3 regions of the Streptomyces sp. NPDC093097 genome follow, and region 1 is predicted to be linked to each of the others. Evidence: riboswitches for the same ligand, from Rfam matches in the RefSeq annotation. Region 1 holds a riboswitch; each other region holds the start of a gene.

Region 1 (5,241 bases):
GTGGCGAGGACGCCTGCGTCAAGTCCTCCCTTGGCGAAGTAGGCGAGGGCCACCTCCAGTATGGCGATCACCGCTCCGAGCCCCGCAGCCACACCGAGCTCTCGCCTCGTCACGAACCAGATGTCCCGCCACCCCGGGCGCAGTTGGCCCAGCGCCATGGAGCGGAGGACGAGAGTGGCGGCCTGGCTCCCGGTGTTGCCGCCCATGTCGACGATGGGGGCGATGAAGGCCGCCAGGACGATGACCTCTTGGAGCATGTCCTCCTGAGCTGCGACGAAGGTGCTGGTGACCAGGCCGAACACGGTGAGGATGCCGAGCCAGAACACCCGGACACCGAAGATCCGGCGCAGCGGTGACGCGCGCAGGTCGAGGTCGGGCCCGCCCAGGGCGGAGGTGCCGCCGTAGCGGGCGAGTTGGGTGGCGTCCTGCTCGTGGTCGATGTCCATGGCGTCGTCCACGGTGACGATGCCGATCATGCGGTTGTCCTCGTTGAGCACGGGGACGGCCAGCAGGTCGTACCGGCGGATGCACTCGGCGGCCTTCTCGTCAGGGTCGTCGGCGTGCACGGTGACGGGGTCGGGGCGCATCAGCTGGTCGACCGAGGCGTTGTCGGCAGCCAGGACGAGGTCACGCAGGGAGACGGTGCCGCGCAGATGGCCCGTGCCATCGAGGACGTAGACCACGTAGATGGTCTCCTTGTCCGGTGCCGTGGCGCGGACCGCGCGCAGGGCGTTGGCCACGGTCGTGCCCGCGGGGACGGTGGCGTACTGGGAGGTGACGGCCGCGCCCGCGGTGCCTTCCGGATAGCGCGCGAGGTGCAGCATGTCGTCGCGTTCGGCCTGGGCCAGGGACGGCAGCAGCCGGCGCTGTCCGTCCGGGCTGAGCCGGTTGTACAGGTCGGCCCGCTCGTCGGAGGGCAGCGCGGACACCAGCGGCACCACCGCGGCAGGCGGCATCTCGGCCAGGACGGCGTCCTGCTGCACGTCCGGAAGTTCAACGAACAGGCGGGCCTGGGCCTTGGCCGGAACCGGTGCCAGGAGGGCGGCCACCTGCTTCGGTGGGCTGTCGCGCAGGGCGTCGGCGACGTCGGCCGGCGGCGCGCTGCGCATCAGCCTTGCGAACGCGTCGGCATCGGGCCGGTCGAGTAGGGCACGGGCGTGGAAGACTATGTCCTCGCGGTTCATGAAAAGACCTTTTTCGAAATCATCCGCAGGGGCACCGAGCGAAATGGCGACATGCTCGGCCTACGTGTGGAGACGACTGCCATGTAGCGGGCAGCGCGGAAACCGGGAAGTGCCCGGTCAGAATTCTCGGCAGCCTCGACGGACTGCCGAGAACGGGTACCGGCGAGCGGTGATCAGCAGCTGGCCACAGGTGACGGCGTACTGGCGTAAGGCGAATCACCGCTCTGGGAACTGGCGGAGCCTTTTCGCATGTCGTCACCTCCTGCTGCTCAAGGCGCACGGGGGCGCCGCGGAAACACACGCGGAGGCGGATAGGGGCCCTCGTATGGAGCCCTGGCACCTCTCTCGACAGAGCTTTGGCACTGCACGGCGTGCCCGCTTTGCGGGAGCCACTTGGGCTCAACCCTTAGACCGGGAAGAGCTGTCCTGAACCGGGGCGTCTTTCGACGTTTGGGGTCAGTGGCCTATGTCCGTGCAGACGCCTCACCTAGCGAGGTGCATGCGTAAGGGACGCTACAAAGCGCGCAAGGAATCAGTCAAGTCCTCACCAAGATTAATGTGATCGAGGTGCGGAAATTCCGGTGGTCACAGGCGTGGCGTCACCGCCATCGGGGCTGGTGAGGCCGGGTGCCGGGGTGCCCGGGTAGCCGGGTCCGGCCCCTGGAATCAAATACAGCTCACCCTCGCGTGGCCCCGTCGGCGGTTTCGTCACTCGATTCCGTCGGCGGACGGGCGGACGTGACCCGAAGGCTTGGTCTTAAGTCCCCGAATAGACAGGACGAAAGTCCCTACTGACCTCCCGGGACAGAACTGAGACTTATCCAAACCTTTACCTCACCCGCGTGGATCCTTAAGTCCGCTCTCGCAGGAGGCCCTTCCCCATGCAGCATGAAACCGCGCCCAGTGTGCTGGCCTCCGGTGGGGGGCTGTCGGGCATAGAGGACGCCGTGAACCACGTCGTCCAGCCGGTCACTGATCTGGTCCACAAAGTCATCTTCTACGAGGTGGATATCGCCGGTGCCGGTATCCCTCTCATCGTGCTGTGGCTGCTGGTGGGAGGCGTGGTCTTCACCGCCTACCTCGGTGCGATCCAGTTCCGCGGCTTCAAGACCGCCTATGAGATCGTCAAACGGAGCGGCAAGGGCGCGGATGCCGACGCGCCCGGCGAAGTGACCCAGTTCCAGGCGCTGATGGCCGCGTGCGCCGGCACTGTCGGGCTCGGCAACATCGCCGGTGTCGCAGTGGCGGTGACCGTGGGCGGGCCCGGTGCCACCTTCTGGATGATCGTGTGCGGACTGCTCGGCATGGCGCTCAAGTTCGCTGAATGCACCCTGGGCGTGAAATACCGCGTCGTGCACGAGGACGGCAGTGTCTCCGGCGGACCCATGCACTACTTGCGCCGAGGTCTGGCCGACCGCGGGTATGCGGGCCTGGGCCGGGTGATGGCTGCCGTGTTCGCGCCGATCATCATCGTGTTCGGTCTGGCCGGCGGCAACATGTTCCAGGTGAACCAGACCCTCGCGCAGTTGCGCTCCGTGACCGGCGGCGAGGACGGTGTGCTCGGCAGCCCCGGTGCGGGGCTGGGTATCGGCCTGGCTATCGCCGCGGTCATCGGTCTGATTCTGCTGGGCGGCGCCAAACGGCTGGGAGCGGTGGTCGGCAAACTGGTCCCGGTCATGGCGATCGTGTACGTGGCGGGCTGCCTGGTGGTACTCGCCGCGAACGCGGGGGCCATGCCCGGTGCCGTCAGGCTCATCGTCACGGATGCCTTCAGCATGGAGGCGGGCGCCGGCGGCCTGATCGGCATCATGGTGGTGGGATTCACCCGCGCCGCCTTCTCCAACGAGGCCGGCCTGGGCTCGGCCCCGATCGTTCAGGCCGCCGCCAAGACCCGGCATCCCGCCTCCGGCGGCCTGGTCTCGATGCTCGGCCCGTTCATCGACACCGTCATCGTGTGCACGATGACCGCTCTGGCCATCATCGTCGCCAACCCCCCGATGTACGCCGAAGCGCGGAAATCAGGCAAGGCCGAGGGGGTGGAGCTGACCTCGGCGGCATTCGAGACGGTCATGCCCTGGTTCCCCTACGTGTTGACCGTCGCCGTGATCTTGTTCGCCCTGTCCACCACCGTCACCTGGTCCTACTACGGGCAAAAGTGCTGGGAGGGCATGTTCGGCCGCAGCCGGCGCAGCGACCTCACCTTCAAGGCCGTGACCATCGGTTGCGTGGTCCTCGGCTCGATCCTCACCCTGGGCGCGGTCCTGGACCTGGCAGACGGCCTGCTGTTCATTCTGGCCCTGATCAACATCCTTGCGCTGTACCTGATGGCTCCGGTTGTCAAGAAGGAGCTCAAGGACTACCTGCGACACCGCAAGCAGGTCGATGCCCGCGAATCCGCGTCCGCCGCCGAACAGCTCGACAAGGACGAGGAGTTGGGCCGGGTCTGACCAGGCAATCGGGGCGCTGAGGGAATTTCAACCTGATGTGCCCGGCCAGTGGGCGCTCAAAGTTGAGCATCCTCACCTCACGGAGGGCCAGGGGGAATCGTGGCGTCGGCCGCGGCATGGCATCCTCGTCGGTTGTGACTTCGACGAGGATGCCTGCCGGCCGCGACTACCCCAACTGCACCTCGTAGAAGCACAGATGGTCCTTGATCTCGGCGACCGCGGCATGCGGGTCGGGGTAGGCCCAGGCGATGTCCTCAGGGCCTTGTTCGAGGGACCAGTAGGAGGCGGTGCCCTTGAACGGGCAGACCGTGTGTGTCTGCGACGGGGTCAGCAGATCGGTGCGGACGTCCTCCGGCGGCAGGTAGTAACGCACCGGGTAGCCGGTCTCGAAGAGCAGCAGCGGCCGCCGGCTCTCGGCCAGCACCTGCCCGTCGACCACGACCCGGACGGTCTCGGTACCGGGCTTGACCTCAATGCGGTGACCTTGTGTGGACATCACCCTGATCTCCGTTCGTGAGTCGGTGGTTACTTCCTCAGGGTCGCATCCGGGACGGGTTCAGGGTGATCCCTGAGGTCGGCGCGCCCCGCGAACGGCACAGTGTCAGGCATGGCCGAAGCGGGGCGGAGAGGGGGAGCCGAATGGGGAGGCGAGCAGCGGCCCGGCGGGGCCTGACCGGGGCCGGGCCCGGGAATCGCAGGGAAATTCCCGGGCGGCGGCCGTCGGCCGGGCGGGGTGCGGACCGGGGGTCAGGCGCCGACCGGGCGGATGCCGCGGCCGGCCCAGTCCGGGGCCGGTGCGGCGAGCGCGGCGAGCCGGGCGTGGGTGGCGTCCGGGAACGGGACGGCACCCCCCTGGTTCTGGTCGACGTGAAGGGCGAAGAGCTCTTCGGTGGCCACCGGGTCGCCGGTGGGGTCACCGGAGGCATCGCAGCGGTACATCTCGTGGAGGATGCGCAGCTTCTTCGCGGCCGCGCCCAGCACCGTGGTGCGGACGGCCAGTCGGCTGCCGCGCGGGACCTCGTCGAGATAGCGGACGTGGGCCTCGACGGTGTAGAGGGAGCAGCCCGTGCGGGCCCGGTAGTCGGCGTCGAGGCCGGACGCGTCCATCAGGGCGTCGGTGGCGAAGCCGAAGACCAGGACGTAGTACGCCTCGCTGAGGTGGCCGTTGTAGTCGATCCAGTCGTCCTGGACGGCCTGCCGGAAGAGGGGGAGGGGTGCTGTGGGGTTCATCAGGCCGGGCTCCCGGGCGTGTTGGGGTGCTGCTCGCCCTCGTCGCCGGTGGGGGCGCTGGCGCTCTGGTCCGCCTGGTGGGGGAGGCGGCCGGTGGCGCGGAGCACGTTGATGACGCCCTGGTCGCGCTCGGTCACCAGGTCGGCGTAGGTGCGGTCACCGGCGGCGGTGGCGCAGCCGTCGACCATGGCGTCGCGGAGTTCCCGGTCCAGTTCGGGGGCCTCCAGGCGGGTCCACGGGGACTTCAGGGAGGGGCCGAAGTGGTCGAGCATATGGGCCATGCCGCCCTCGCCGCCGGCCAGCGCGAAGGTCAGGCAGGGGCCCATGAACGCCCACCGCAGGCCCGGGCCTTCGGTGATCGAGGCGTCGATGTCCTCGAC
Region 2 (5,241 bases), on a different contig from region 1:
TCATGACCCGCTACGGGAAGATCATCTCAGCAGCCAGCTCGCCGGGGTAAGCAAAACCCGGCCACAGGCCATCAGTTCGACGGCCGCACACCGACCAGGCGCGCCACGTGCCTCCGGCACGGCACGGGATGACCACCGCAGCAGTGACCGATGCGCGACTCAAGGGGACTGGCTGAGATCTCGGAAGGACGTGCGCCTGGCCGCACCCACAGCCTTGATCCGCCGCACTTGCCGGCCAAGCTTGCGTACCCCGTGCTCCAGCAGATCAGCGTCTGTGGGGTGGTCGATATCGGCTTCGATCACCATGATGTCGATGCACGGCTTGCGGCATCGCAGCAGCTTGTCAGCAGCGTGGCGTTGAGCTGCTCGACGGTGTGCATCCGGCTGCGGCATCAGCTTGATCAAGGTGGTCGGGTGCGACCTAGGACGTCAGTGGGATCCGGCAGAACCGCCTCCAGCTCAAGGAGTCCGTCACCTCACGGCACAGCGTCTCGCATCCGAGCTGATAGCGGTGCTTGAGATATAGCAGCCGCACCGGCGTCTCGACCGGGATAGACGGCCGCCCCAGCCTTTCGGCGAGTACTACGCGCTGTGGGGCGACGAACCGCTCGTCGTCCAGATACGCGTCGATAGGCCGGCTATCAGGTGGAGCTGGGATCGTGGGAAGACCCTGGCCTTTGCGTCGTTCCATCGAGCCATGTCGCCGTTCATGGCGAACGGGCTGTGGAGGCGAGCCCGAGGTATGTCCAACGGTTCAGTATCTGGCGGTGAGTCGCCGATATAGGAGCTAGTACGGGAAAGGTGTCAAGGGTGAGGGGAGCGGATCATGGCCGTCATCGATGAGTGGCCGTTGGTGGACAACGTCATCGCCGGGCTCGGCTTCGGTGCCGTCATTGGCCTGGAGCGGCAGTAGCGGGCCAGGATGGCCGGGCTGCGGACGAATGCGCTGGTGGCCGCCGGGTCGGCGCTCTTCGTCCTGTTGTCCAACTACGGCTTCACCCAGGCCACCAGTACCGTCGGCTACGACGGTTCTCGGGTCGCGTCCCAGATCGTCTCCGGTATCGGCTTCCTCGGAGCCGGTGTCATCATCCGGGACGGGTTGAGCGTGCGCGGACTCAACACCGCGGCCACGCTGTGGTGTTCGGCAGCGGTGGGTCCCCTGGCCGGTACGGGTCTGTACGTCCTGGCGGGCCTCGGGACGGTCACCGTGTTGGGCGCCAACCTGCTGCTGCGGCCGCTGGGCCGGCGTTTGGACCGGGAGCCGCGCGGCGGCGCGGAGATCACCACCGACTACTACTTCGAGGCGGTGTGCAGAGAGCAGGAGGAGGCGCACATCAGGGCCCTGATCGTCCAGGCCCTCGCCGGGCCAGGCTTCCAGCTGCACTCGGTGTTCAGCCGCGACGCGCAGGCGGGGAAGGTCACGGTCGCCGCGGAGCTCACCACGGAGCGTCGTGATGACTCCCTTCTGGAAGCTGCCGTCAGCCGGCTGTCGTTGGAGCCTGCGGTCTCCGCGGTGAGCTGGACCGCGATCGGCCACTCGGACGAGAGCGAGGGCGACTTCCCTGCCGACGAGGCGCCCCACCGCCGGTTCCGACGCTTCTTCACCGGCTGGGGACGCGGGGGAGCACCACGGCGGTAGTCGCGTATCGGTGAACGCGTTCGTTGCACGGGCTCACGCGAGCTTTGGGACGTGTCCGACCTGCATGGGGAACGGGGTTTCGTCGGGGCCGTGTTCTGAGATTCGTGCATCGCTCTCGAGTGTCTGCTGCACGATGTGGACGGCCAGCGGGAGTATCAGGCGGGCGAGCAGGCCCGCGCCGGCGGCGTCGGCCGCGCCGGCGAGGAGGGGCCCTGCGTAGGTCAACACCCGCTGCAGGGTGGGGCGGAGCGAGTCGGAGCTGAGGTCGGGTAGGGCGAAGGTGAGGGTGAGGCAGGCGTTGGCAGCGTTCGGCCACGTCAGTTGGATGCGCACGGCGGTCTCCAAGCAGGACGTACCCGGTCGCGGACGGGCGCACGGACCACCGCACGGCGTGCCTGGGAACCCTGCAGGCAGGGTGGCAATGGGGTGGGCGTCGGTGGCGGTGTCAGCGACGGGTGGGTGCTGATGGGTGAGTTGGGCTGGAAGCGGGTTCCGGACTATGCCAGGGACTCAAGCCCCTCACCTCCTCGCGGCCTGGGCACTCGTGGGTGCCTGGTATGGGCCGAGGAGCCTCCGCGACGCGGGAAGGCACCTCTCTCGTCGCGGTTTCAGCACTGCGCGGCGTAATCCTGGCCGAGGTTGGCCGGGTAGCCACTTGGGCGCACCCCTTAATCCGGGGTGAGCTGTCCTGCCCCGGGGCGTCTCTCGACGTTTGGGGTCAGTGGCCTGTGTCCGCGCAGACGCCTCGCCCAACGAGGTGCTGTACGCATCGAGAATCACGAAGGCGCAGGGGTGCTGTCAAGACGCGTTTGGGGAAACTCGGAGCGGCGCAGGTTAACGCCAGTGGGCCGGTTTGAATGGAAACCGTGTCCTTACCTGGAACAGGAGATGTCATGAGTGAGAGCGCCCATATACCGCCTTCGTCCTCGTCGCTGCCGGCCGGAGGGTCCGGCCCGTTGGGAGCGGTGTGGGCGGTGTTGGACCGCGTGCCCGGTGCCCGCCTGGTGAGGGGTGCCGTGAACGGGACGTTGGACGTGGTCGGTTCGGTGTCTCCTCGGGCACGGCGGACCGCGGTGTATGCCGGTGCGGGCCTCCTGGGTGTGGCGGGGCTCGTCGAGTGGCCGGTTGCGGTGGCAGGTGCCGCGGCGGTGTGGCTGACGCAGCAGCGTCCCAAGAACGGTGGGGCGCACGCCGCGCCGACCGGTGAGCGGCAGGGTTCGTCTGTGGTTGCCGCCGCTTCCCCGAAGCGGGCGAAGGGCGCGTCAAAGAGCCCGTCATCCCAGGGGCGGCGGCGCGATGGTGCGGTGCCGATCGACGTCGAAGAGCCCTTGGGCCAGACGGCCGGCTGACGGCCGGACAGTAGTCGTCGGTTGCCCGGCCGTCCCGGGCGCAGTGTCCCTTCTCCGCACCTGGTCATGACGGGTGTGGACGTCTCATGAGAGTAGGACAGTGGTTCTGCGTTTGTTAACCGGCTTACCCGTGGCCGGTCTTGGGCCCGTACTCGCCCTTCCGGGACGGGCCGTGGCTCGTCTGGCTGAACCGGTCGACGTGCTGAGGCGCGGGACGGCCGAGCTGGCGTCGGCCGGTGTGCGCACTGCGGCGGACGGAGCGGCCGAGGCATCGGCGACGGCTGTGCGCGTGGCGCGGGTGGCCCGTAGCGCGCTTGTTCCCAGCGATGGTCGCTGGCGCGCCGGCAGCCGGCTCCAACTGCCGTTGCAGCCGCGCCCCGAAGCCACCGCCGCGCTGACGCTGGAGGAGGCCGCGCAGAAGGTAGCGGCCGCCTTGCTGGAGCAGCCTGACGTGCTTCTCGCCTACTGGGACAGCGGTCTGTCCCGGTTGGTGGTGCGGGTGACGGAGGAGGGTGTGGTCGGCGCGGTGGAGCGCCGGGCGAAGGAGTTGGCCACCCGGTACGGGCTGGAGGACTCCGGTGGCAGCGACGAGCTCTGCCTGGTGCATCCGGGAGGCGTCGGTGAGGTGCGGGCCGCGGCTGTCATCCTGGCCTGTGACGCGGCGGGAATCGCCACGGCGCTGACGGCGCAGGTGATGCGGTTGCAGAAGTCGCCGCGGCTGGTCACCGCGGCGGTGACGTTGCTGCGGGAGGACTCCCGGGTGCGGGGGCTGCTGCGCCGCCGGCTCGGCGCGACCGGCACGGACCTGGTCTTGGCCGCGGTCAACGCCACCTCACACGGCCTGGGTCAGTCGCCGACCGCGCTCGTGCTGGACGGTGCCGTGCGAACAGGCCAGTTGGTGGAGGCGTTGGCCCGGGCTGCTGCGTTCGACGCCGCGCACGACAGCCTGTGCACTCCGGACCGGGCGAGCCTGTCCGGATCCGGGCTGCCCAGGCCAGGACTGCGACGGAATCCGGGCGAGGAGTACGCCGACACCGCGGTCACCGGCAGCCTGGTGGGGGCGGCCGCGACGCTGGTGTTCACCCGTAGCCTGGCCGGTGCCGCGGAAGCGGTCCTGGCCGGGTCGCCCAAGGCGGCACGCTACGGCCCGGCGGTCTTCACGGCCGCTCTGGGCAGCGCCCTGGCCCAGGGCGACGTGCTGGTCCGCAGCGTTGAACGGCTGTGCCAACTGGAGCTCGTGGACACAGTCGTTCTCCACCCCAGCGCGCTGCGCGGGCGGCGGCGGGTGGTCCTCGATGTCGACCCGGGCCCGTCTTCGTGGGACCACGACCGGCTCTGGCACGCCGCGACCGCGGCACTGCGCGGCGCCGAGTCAGCAGCGGACGACGTCAACTCTGCGGCACTGAGCCTGCGTTTGACGTCCGACCGCGAATCACCGGACGCCGCTTCGATGGTCGCGTCCGCGGGCGGGGAGGACGTCGGCACGGTGCTCGTCGGGTGGGAGCTCGACCCGCTCGCCGAGGCAGTGCTGGACGCCGCCCGCCGGGCCGGTCTGAACGTCGTGATGGTGGATGACCCCTCGCTCGGCGACTTCGCCGCGCTGGCGGACACCGTCGTCGCCCCCGAGCGGCCGCTGGCGGAGGTCGTGCGCGAGCTCCAGCAGGACGGCAGCGTGGTGGCAACCCTGACGCGGATCGGCCACGAGGACACCAAAAGCCATGAGGTGCTTGAGGGGCTGCTGGCCGGTGACCTCGCCGTGTCCGTCACCGACGAGCGCAGCGCCGTGGTCTGGGGTGCCGACGTCCTTGCGATGAACGGCCTTGAGGGGGTGTGGCGGTTGCTGGCAGCCGTGCCCGCCGCACGGGCCGTAAGCGCTCGCTCCAAGGTACTCGCCCAGTCGGGGGCAGCGTTGTCCGGTCTCTTGGTGGTCACGGGAGGCTCGCCCGCCCGCCGTCTGCTGCTCCCGGCCGGGGTCCGGCTCAGCCCCGTCAACGCCGCTGCCGGCGCCGCCCTGTACTCGGGGTGGAGAGCCGCCTACGGTGTGATCAGCCGCCAAGTGCCCCGCCCGGGACCCCGCGTGCCCTGGCACGCCCTGCAACCCGACGAGGCGCTCTCCCGCCTCGCCAACACCCCCCGGAGCACACCCACCGTGCTGGCCAGGCTGCGCACACGCACGGACGCCGCAACCCAACTGCCACTCTTCGCCCCGGCACGCATGACAATGTCCTTGGTCACGGCCGTGCGCGCGGAACT
Region 3 (5,241 bases), on a different contig from region 1:
CGCGTTCGGCGCCCTCGTCGACCGCCTGTACGGCGTGATGACCGGCCGCGCCCAGGAACCCGGGCCCGCCCTGCTGGGCCGTCCCGGCCCTCAGGCCGGCGGCCCCGGGCGCCCCACCCCCGCCAACACCCCCTTGCCGCAGGCCGGGGTCGACGGGCTGGCCGGTCTCGCCGAGATCCTGGCCCGGCACGGCGACCGCTGCGAGCTGGCCGACCTGGCCGACGAACTCGGGCTGGAGGTCGACGACTTGCTCCCGATGGTCGACGCCCTGGAACTGCTCGGCTTCGCCGTCGTCCACGGCGGCGAGCTGCTGCTCACCCCGGAGGGCAGCGGCTTCGCCGACGCGGACGTCCAGGACTCCAAGAAGATCTTCGCCGGCGCGGTGCTCGACGCGGCCCCGCTGGTCCGGCTCATCGTCACCAGCCTCCAGCGCCGGGAGGGCACCCTGCGCGCCGGCTTCTTCCGCGACCTGCTCGCCCACCACTACACCGGCGAGCAGATCGCCCAGCAGTTGGAGACCGCCACCGACTGGGGCCGCTACGCCGCGCTCTTCACCTACGACGCCGGCCCCGAGCAGTACACCCTCGACGAGGGCGGGGCCGCTTGGGACGTCCGGCCGCCCCGCGCCGCGGCCCCCGCCGGCTGACCGGCCGACGCGCCGCGGCCCGGGACCGCAACGCCCGTCAGCCGCCCGGCGCCGGCCGCGGACGCAGCCGGCCGCGCACCGCGCCCCGGGCCACCACCGCCTCGTCCGCCGCGGCGGCTGCCACCGGAGCCCCCTCGGTGACGCCCGCCGCCGGCGGCGCCTGCGCCGCCACCACCGCGCCCTCCAGCAACGTGCGCACATGGTCGCCCGCGACCCGGTAGAAGATCCTGGTGCCCTCCCGGCGCGAGACCACCAGCCCCACCGCCCGCAGCCGCGCCAGATGCTGCGAGACCGCGGCGACATGCGCACCGACCAGCTCGGCCAACTGCCCCACCGCGTACTCGCGTTGGGTCAGCGCCCACAGCACCCGGAAACGCGTGGTGTCGGCGACGGCCTTCAGCACGGCGACGGCCTGCTCGGATCTCTGGTCGGCATCGGGTGGGACTTGGGCATCCATGAAGGGAGTTTAACGACTGGCGCCCGCAGACAGCACGGGCCGGAAGACCTCTGTCCGCGCTGCCGGATGCCGGTGTCCGGTGCCGGTGTCCGGTGCCGGTCACGCCTCGGGCCGCCACCGGGCCTCCAGTCGGCGCCGCCCGTCGGGATCGGTGACGGTGTGCCAGTGGGCGCGCGGCCGCCGGGGAGTGCGCCGCGCCGCCTGCCGACGGACGGGCGGCGTCGCCACCGCGTGCAGCGCGGGACTGTCGGCGGCGCCCCGGGCGATGCGCGCGACGACTTCGCGCAGGACGGTCCGCAGGGCCGGTCCCGCGGACGGCCGCAGCGGACGGATGTGGATCGCGGACAGTACGGACATGACGCACTCACCTCCGTGCGGATGACTGGCCTCCGGGGCGGCGGTCGGTGGGCGCGCCGCCCCGGAGGCGGTCCGTGGCGCTCAGTGCCCCAGGGCGAGTTGGACGATGCGGACGGCGACCAGGACCATGGCGGCCAGCAGGTAGGTCCGCAGGGCGGTGAGGCCCACCTTGCGTCCGGTGGAGAGGATCGGCTTGGGCAGGTGGTCGAGCGGCGGCATCCGCCAGTCCTCCTTGCCCGTGCGGTCCACGGGCGTGGCCAGGGCCCAGCCCTTGCGGCGCCGGCGGGCCTCGGCGTAACCGAGGGCGAGGATGCCGGCGACGCCGCAGACGCCCATGATGTCCAGGATCGCGTCCGAGCTGATGTGGGGGAAGAGCACGGCGGCGGTCAGGATGATGGACAGGGCGACCAGGACGGCCACGACGACGGACGTGAAGGCGTTCATCGCCCGCCCGTTGACCCACGGGCCGAGTACCGCCTTGTCGTTGCAGAGCAGCAGCAGGAAGACCGAGGCGGAGGGCAGCAGCACCCCGGCCAGGGTCTGGACGCCCTCGGTGAGCAGGCCGAGCGGGGAGCCGGGGATGACCACGATGACCGCGGCGGCCAGGATGAGCCCGGCGAAGACGGCGTAGAAGCCCTTGGCGCTCCGCACGCCCCGGTGCAGCGAGTGCTTCAGGCCCATCACGTCGCCGATGGCGTAGGCGGTGGACAGGGAGACGGCGGAGGCGCCGATGATGGAGGCGTCCAGCAGCGCGATGGCGAACAGCACCCCGGCGGTGCGGCCGGCGTACTTCGTGAGGCCGGCGGCCACGTCCTCGGCGTCGGTGAAGTGGCCGAACTCGCCGTGCCCGGCGAACGCGGCGGCGCAGAAGCCCATCATCGCGGCGGCGCCGACCACCACCACCACGATACCCAACCACAGGTCGGCCTTCTCGTAGCCCATGAAGCGCGGGGTGATGCGCTTGTCGATGACGTAGGACTGCTGGAAGAACAGCTGCCACGGGGCGACGGTGGTCCCCACGATGGCGATGATCAGCAGCATCACGTCCGAGAGCTGGGAGTGCTGCGGCAGGCCCGGGACGACGAAGTCGTGCGCCATCTGCGCGGCCGGCGGGTGCACCAGGAAGTAGATCGGCACCAGCAGCAGCGATCCGGCGCACAGGGCGATGGCGGTGCGTTCGAACCGGCGGAACGAGCCGGTCGACGCGGCCAGCACCACGATCACCGCCGCCAGCAGCACGCTCGGCACCTTCGGCAGCCCGAGGTAGCCGACCGCCAGGGTGATGCCGATGAACTCGGTGACGATGGTGAGGGCGTTGAGGAGGAACAGGTCGATGACCGAGAACGCGCCCCAGAACTTCCCGAACCGCTCCAGGATCAGCCGGGCGTGCCCGACCCCGGTGACGGCGCCCAGCCGGAGCACCATCTCCTGGTTGACGTAGAGCACCGGCACGAGCAGCAGCAGCGTCCACAGCAGGCTGGTGCCGTAGTTCTGGCCGGCCTGTGTGTAGGTGCCGAAGGCGCCGGCGTCGTTGTCGCCGACCATCACGATCAGGCCCGGGCCGACGATCGCGAGCAGGGTCTTGAGCTTGGCGGACAGGCCGCGGCGGGGCGCGGTGTCGTCGTGCCTGATGGTGCCGAGCGCACCGCGGATGTCGCCGACGTGCGCGTCGTCGAGGACCGCGGAGGCGGGCTTCGGGGCGGGCGGGGCGGTGGTGGTGGACAGATCGGTCATGACAGCCTCCCGGTCCCCCGGTCTGGGGGAGGTTCGGGGCACGCGGCAGCACCGTTCCGCGGGCGGGCGGCCCGCGCCCGGGCGGCATGGAGCCGCACCGGTGCGGACTGCTACGGGGCGCGGAAGCGGGCGCGGGGAAGAGGGGTGTTATCGCGTGCCGGAGGTCAACGAGGACATGCGGATGCGGGGCCGACTGTGGCCCGGACTACTGCAATGGCCGTCCATGTCTCTCGCCTCCTCACGGCCGGGGCGCCAAGGGCGCCATGACGGACACGTCAAGGAGCGGACCGGCCGCATGGGCCGGCTCACCCCAACTCGTCAGAGCTTTGGCACTCCACGGCGTAATCCCCTTGCCGGGGCAGCCACTTGGGGTCACCCCTTAATCCGGGGAGACCTGTCCTGAACCTGGGCGTCTCTCGACGTCGTGGGGTCAGTGGCCTGTGTCCGTGCAGACGCCTCACCGAACGAGGTGCCTTCGAATTTCTCGAACGTCCAGCAGCATACCGACCTACTTGCGCATCGACGCAAGTACTTGACCGAACCTTGACGCCGGCACACACCGACGAACCCGGCGCGCACACCGCACGGTTGGACCTCCACGCAGGTCAACTGCCCCTCATTGTCCGGGAGTTGATCGTCGTTTCCTGGCACGCCGTCATGCGCCGGGAGCCCCCGGCGGGGCCCACGCCTCCACGGAACGGGCCCGAGCCGCCCGCTCCCCTCCCCCGCACGGGCCGCCGGCCTCGCCGCGCGGGCCCGCCACGGCCAGGCACCCCGCACCGGCCGCGGCCCCGGGCGTCCGGCGGGCGCGACGCGACGGAGCGCGCTCAGCACGAAGGGCCGCCCGGTCACTGTGGGTAGTGGGCCGCCCGGTGTCCGTCCACGGGCGGGCTCGCCCCGTCGGCAGGCGGGCCGGCCGGAAGGCGCCCGCACGGGGCAAGCAGGGCGGCAGGCCCGCCCGGGGAGTGTTAGAAATAGCAGCATGGCCGCAGGGTCCGGCCGCTACCGGCGCACAAGAGGACGGTCACTGACCGAACGACGCCCGCAGAGCGTCGCGGGGCAAGTCTTCCTGCTCCAGCTCACCGTGGGACTGCTGATCGTCCTGGTCGCTCTGGCGGCGCTGCTGCTGACCTCGCGGCACGACGCCGAGCAGGCGGCCCGCAGCCGCTCGGTGGCCGTCGCGGAGACCTTCGCCCACTCCCCCGGGCTCACGGCCGCGCTGCGGTCCCCCGATCCGGCGAAGGAGCTGCAGCCCCTCACCGAGGCGGCCCGGAACCGCGCGGGCGTCGACTTCATCGTCGTGCTCGACACCCATGGCGTCCGGTACACGCACCCGCAGCCCGGGCAGATCGGCAAGCAGTTCATCGGCAACATCGGTCCCGCGCTGGCCGGCCGGGTGCAGATCGAGAACGTGACCGGCCCGCTCGGCCACGAGGTGCAGGCCGTGGTCCCGGTCACCGATCCGCACGGCTCGGTGGTGGGCCTGGTGTCCGCGGGGATGAAGGTGGCGAGCGTCAGCCGCGCCATCGCCGGCCATCTCCCGGTGATCTTCGGGATCAGCGGCGCGACGCTGGCGCTCGCCACCGCCGCCACCGGGGTGATCACCACCAGGCTGCGGCGCCAGACCCACGGGCTGGGGCCGGTCGAGATGAGCCGCATGTACGAACACCACGACGCGGTGCTGCACGCCGTCCGGGAGGGCGTGGTCATCGTCGACGGCGACGGCCGTCTGCTGCTGGTCAACGACGAGGCCGCACGGCTGCTCGCCCTGCCCGGGGACGCCGAGGGACGCCAGGTGTCCCAGCTGCCCGACCTCGCCCCGGGCCTGGCCGAGCTGCTGTCCTCGGGCCGCAGCGCCACCGACGAGATCCACCAGGCCGGCGGCCGGCTCCTGGCGGTGAACCAGCGGCCCACCGACCCCGACGCCCCCGGCATGGGGACGGTCGCGACCATCCGCGACTCCACGGAGCTGCGGCTGCTCTCCGGGCGGGCGGAGAGCGCCCGCGAGCGCCTGGGCCTGCTCTACGAGGCCGGGGTGAGCGTCGGC

What was found. A riboswitch is a leader RNA that binds a small molecule or an ion and turns the genes downstream of it on or off. The one in region 1 is predicted to bind magnesium.
Region 2: it holds a riboswitch for magnesium, as region 1 does, so the genes downstream of both, ACIQE0_RS10545 (hypothetical protein) here and mgtE (magnesium transporter) in region 1, are expected to answer to the same signal.
Region 3: it holds a riboswitch for magnesium, as region 1 does, so the genes downstream of both, ACIQE0_RS15540 (NRAMP family divalent metal transporter) here and mgtE (magnesium transporter) in region 1, are expected to answer to the same signal.

Annotation. Positions count from the first base shown of each region.
Region 1 is NZ_JBIVOW010000001.1:318,181-323,421, forward strand. Features, by position in the region: gene mgtE (magnesium transporter) at 1-1,184, opposite strand, end outside; M-box (ykoK) riboswitch at 1,518-1,686, opposite strand; gene ACIQE0_RS01290 (alanine/glycine:cation symporter family protein) at 2,066-3,631, shown strand; gene ACIQE0_RS01295 (DUF427 domain-containing protein) at 3,798-4,127, opposite strand; gene ACIQE0_RS01300 (thioesterase family protein) at 4,379-4,861, opposite strand; gene ACIQE0_RS01305 (3-hydroxyacyl-CoA dehydrogenase NAD-binding domain-containing protein) at 4,861-5,241, opposite strand, start outside.
Region 2 is NZ_JBIVOW010000005.1:102,130-107,370, forward strand. Features, by position in the region: partial or broken gene ACIQE0_RS10535 (transposase) at 166-634, opposite strand; gene ACIQE0_RS10540 (MgtC/SapB family protein) at 923-1,639, shown strand; gene ACIQE0_RS10545 (hypothetical protein) at 1,673-1,972, opposite strand; M-box (ykoK) riboswitch at 2,225-2,403, opposite strand; gene ACIQE0_RS10550 (HAD-IC family P-type ATPase) at 3,089-5,241, shown strand, end outside.
Region 3 is NZ_JBIVOW010000007.1:327,115-332,355, reverse strand. Features, by position in the region: gene ACIQE0_RS15555 (nitrate/sulfonate/bicarbonate ABC transporter ATP-binding protein) at 1-646, shown strand, start outside; gene ACIQE0_RS15550 (ArsR/SmtB family transcription factor) at 684-1,103, opposite strand; gene ACIQE0_RS15545 (hypothetical protein) at 1,203-1,460, opposite strand; gene ACIQE0_RS15540 (NRAMP family divalent metal transporter) at 1,542-3,194, opposite strand; M-box (ykoK) riboswitch at 3,497-3,670, opposite strand; gene ACIQE0_RS15535 (SpoIIE family protein phosphatase) at 4,177-5,241, shown strand, end outside.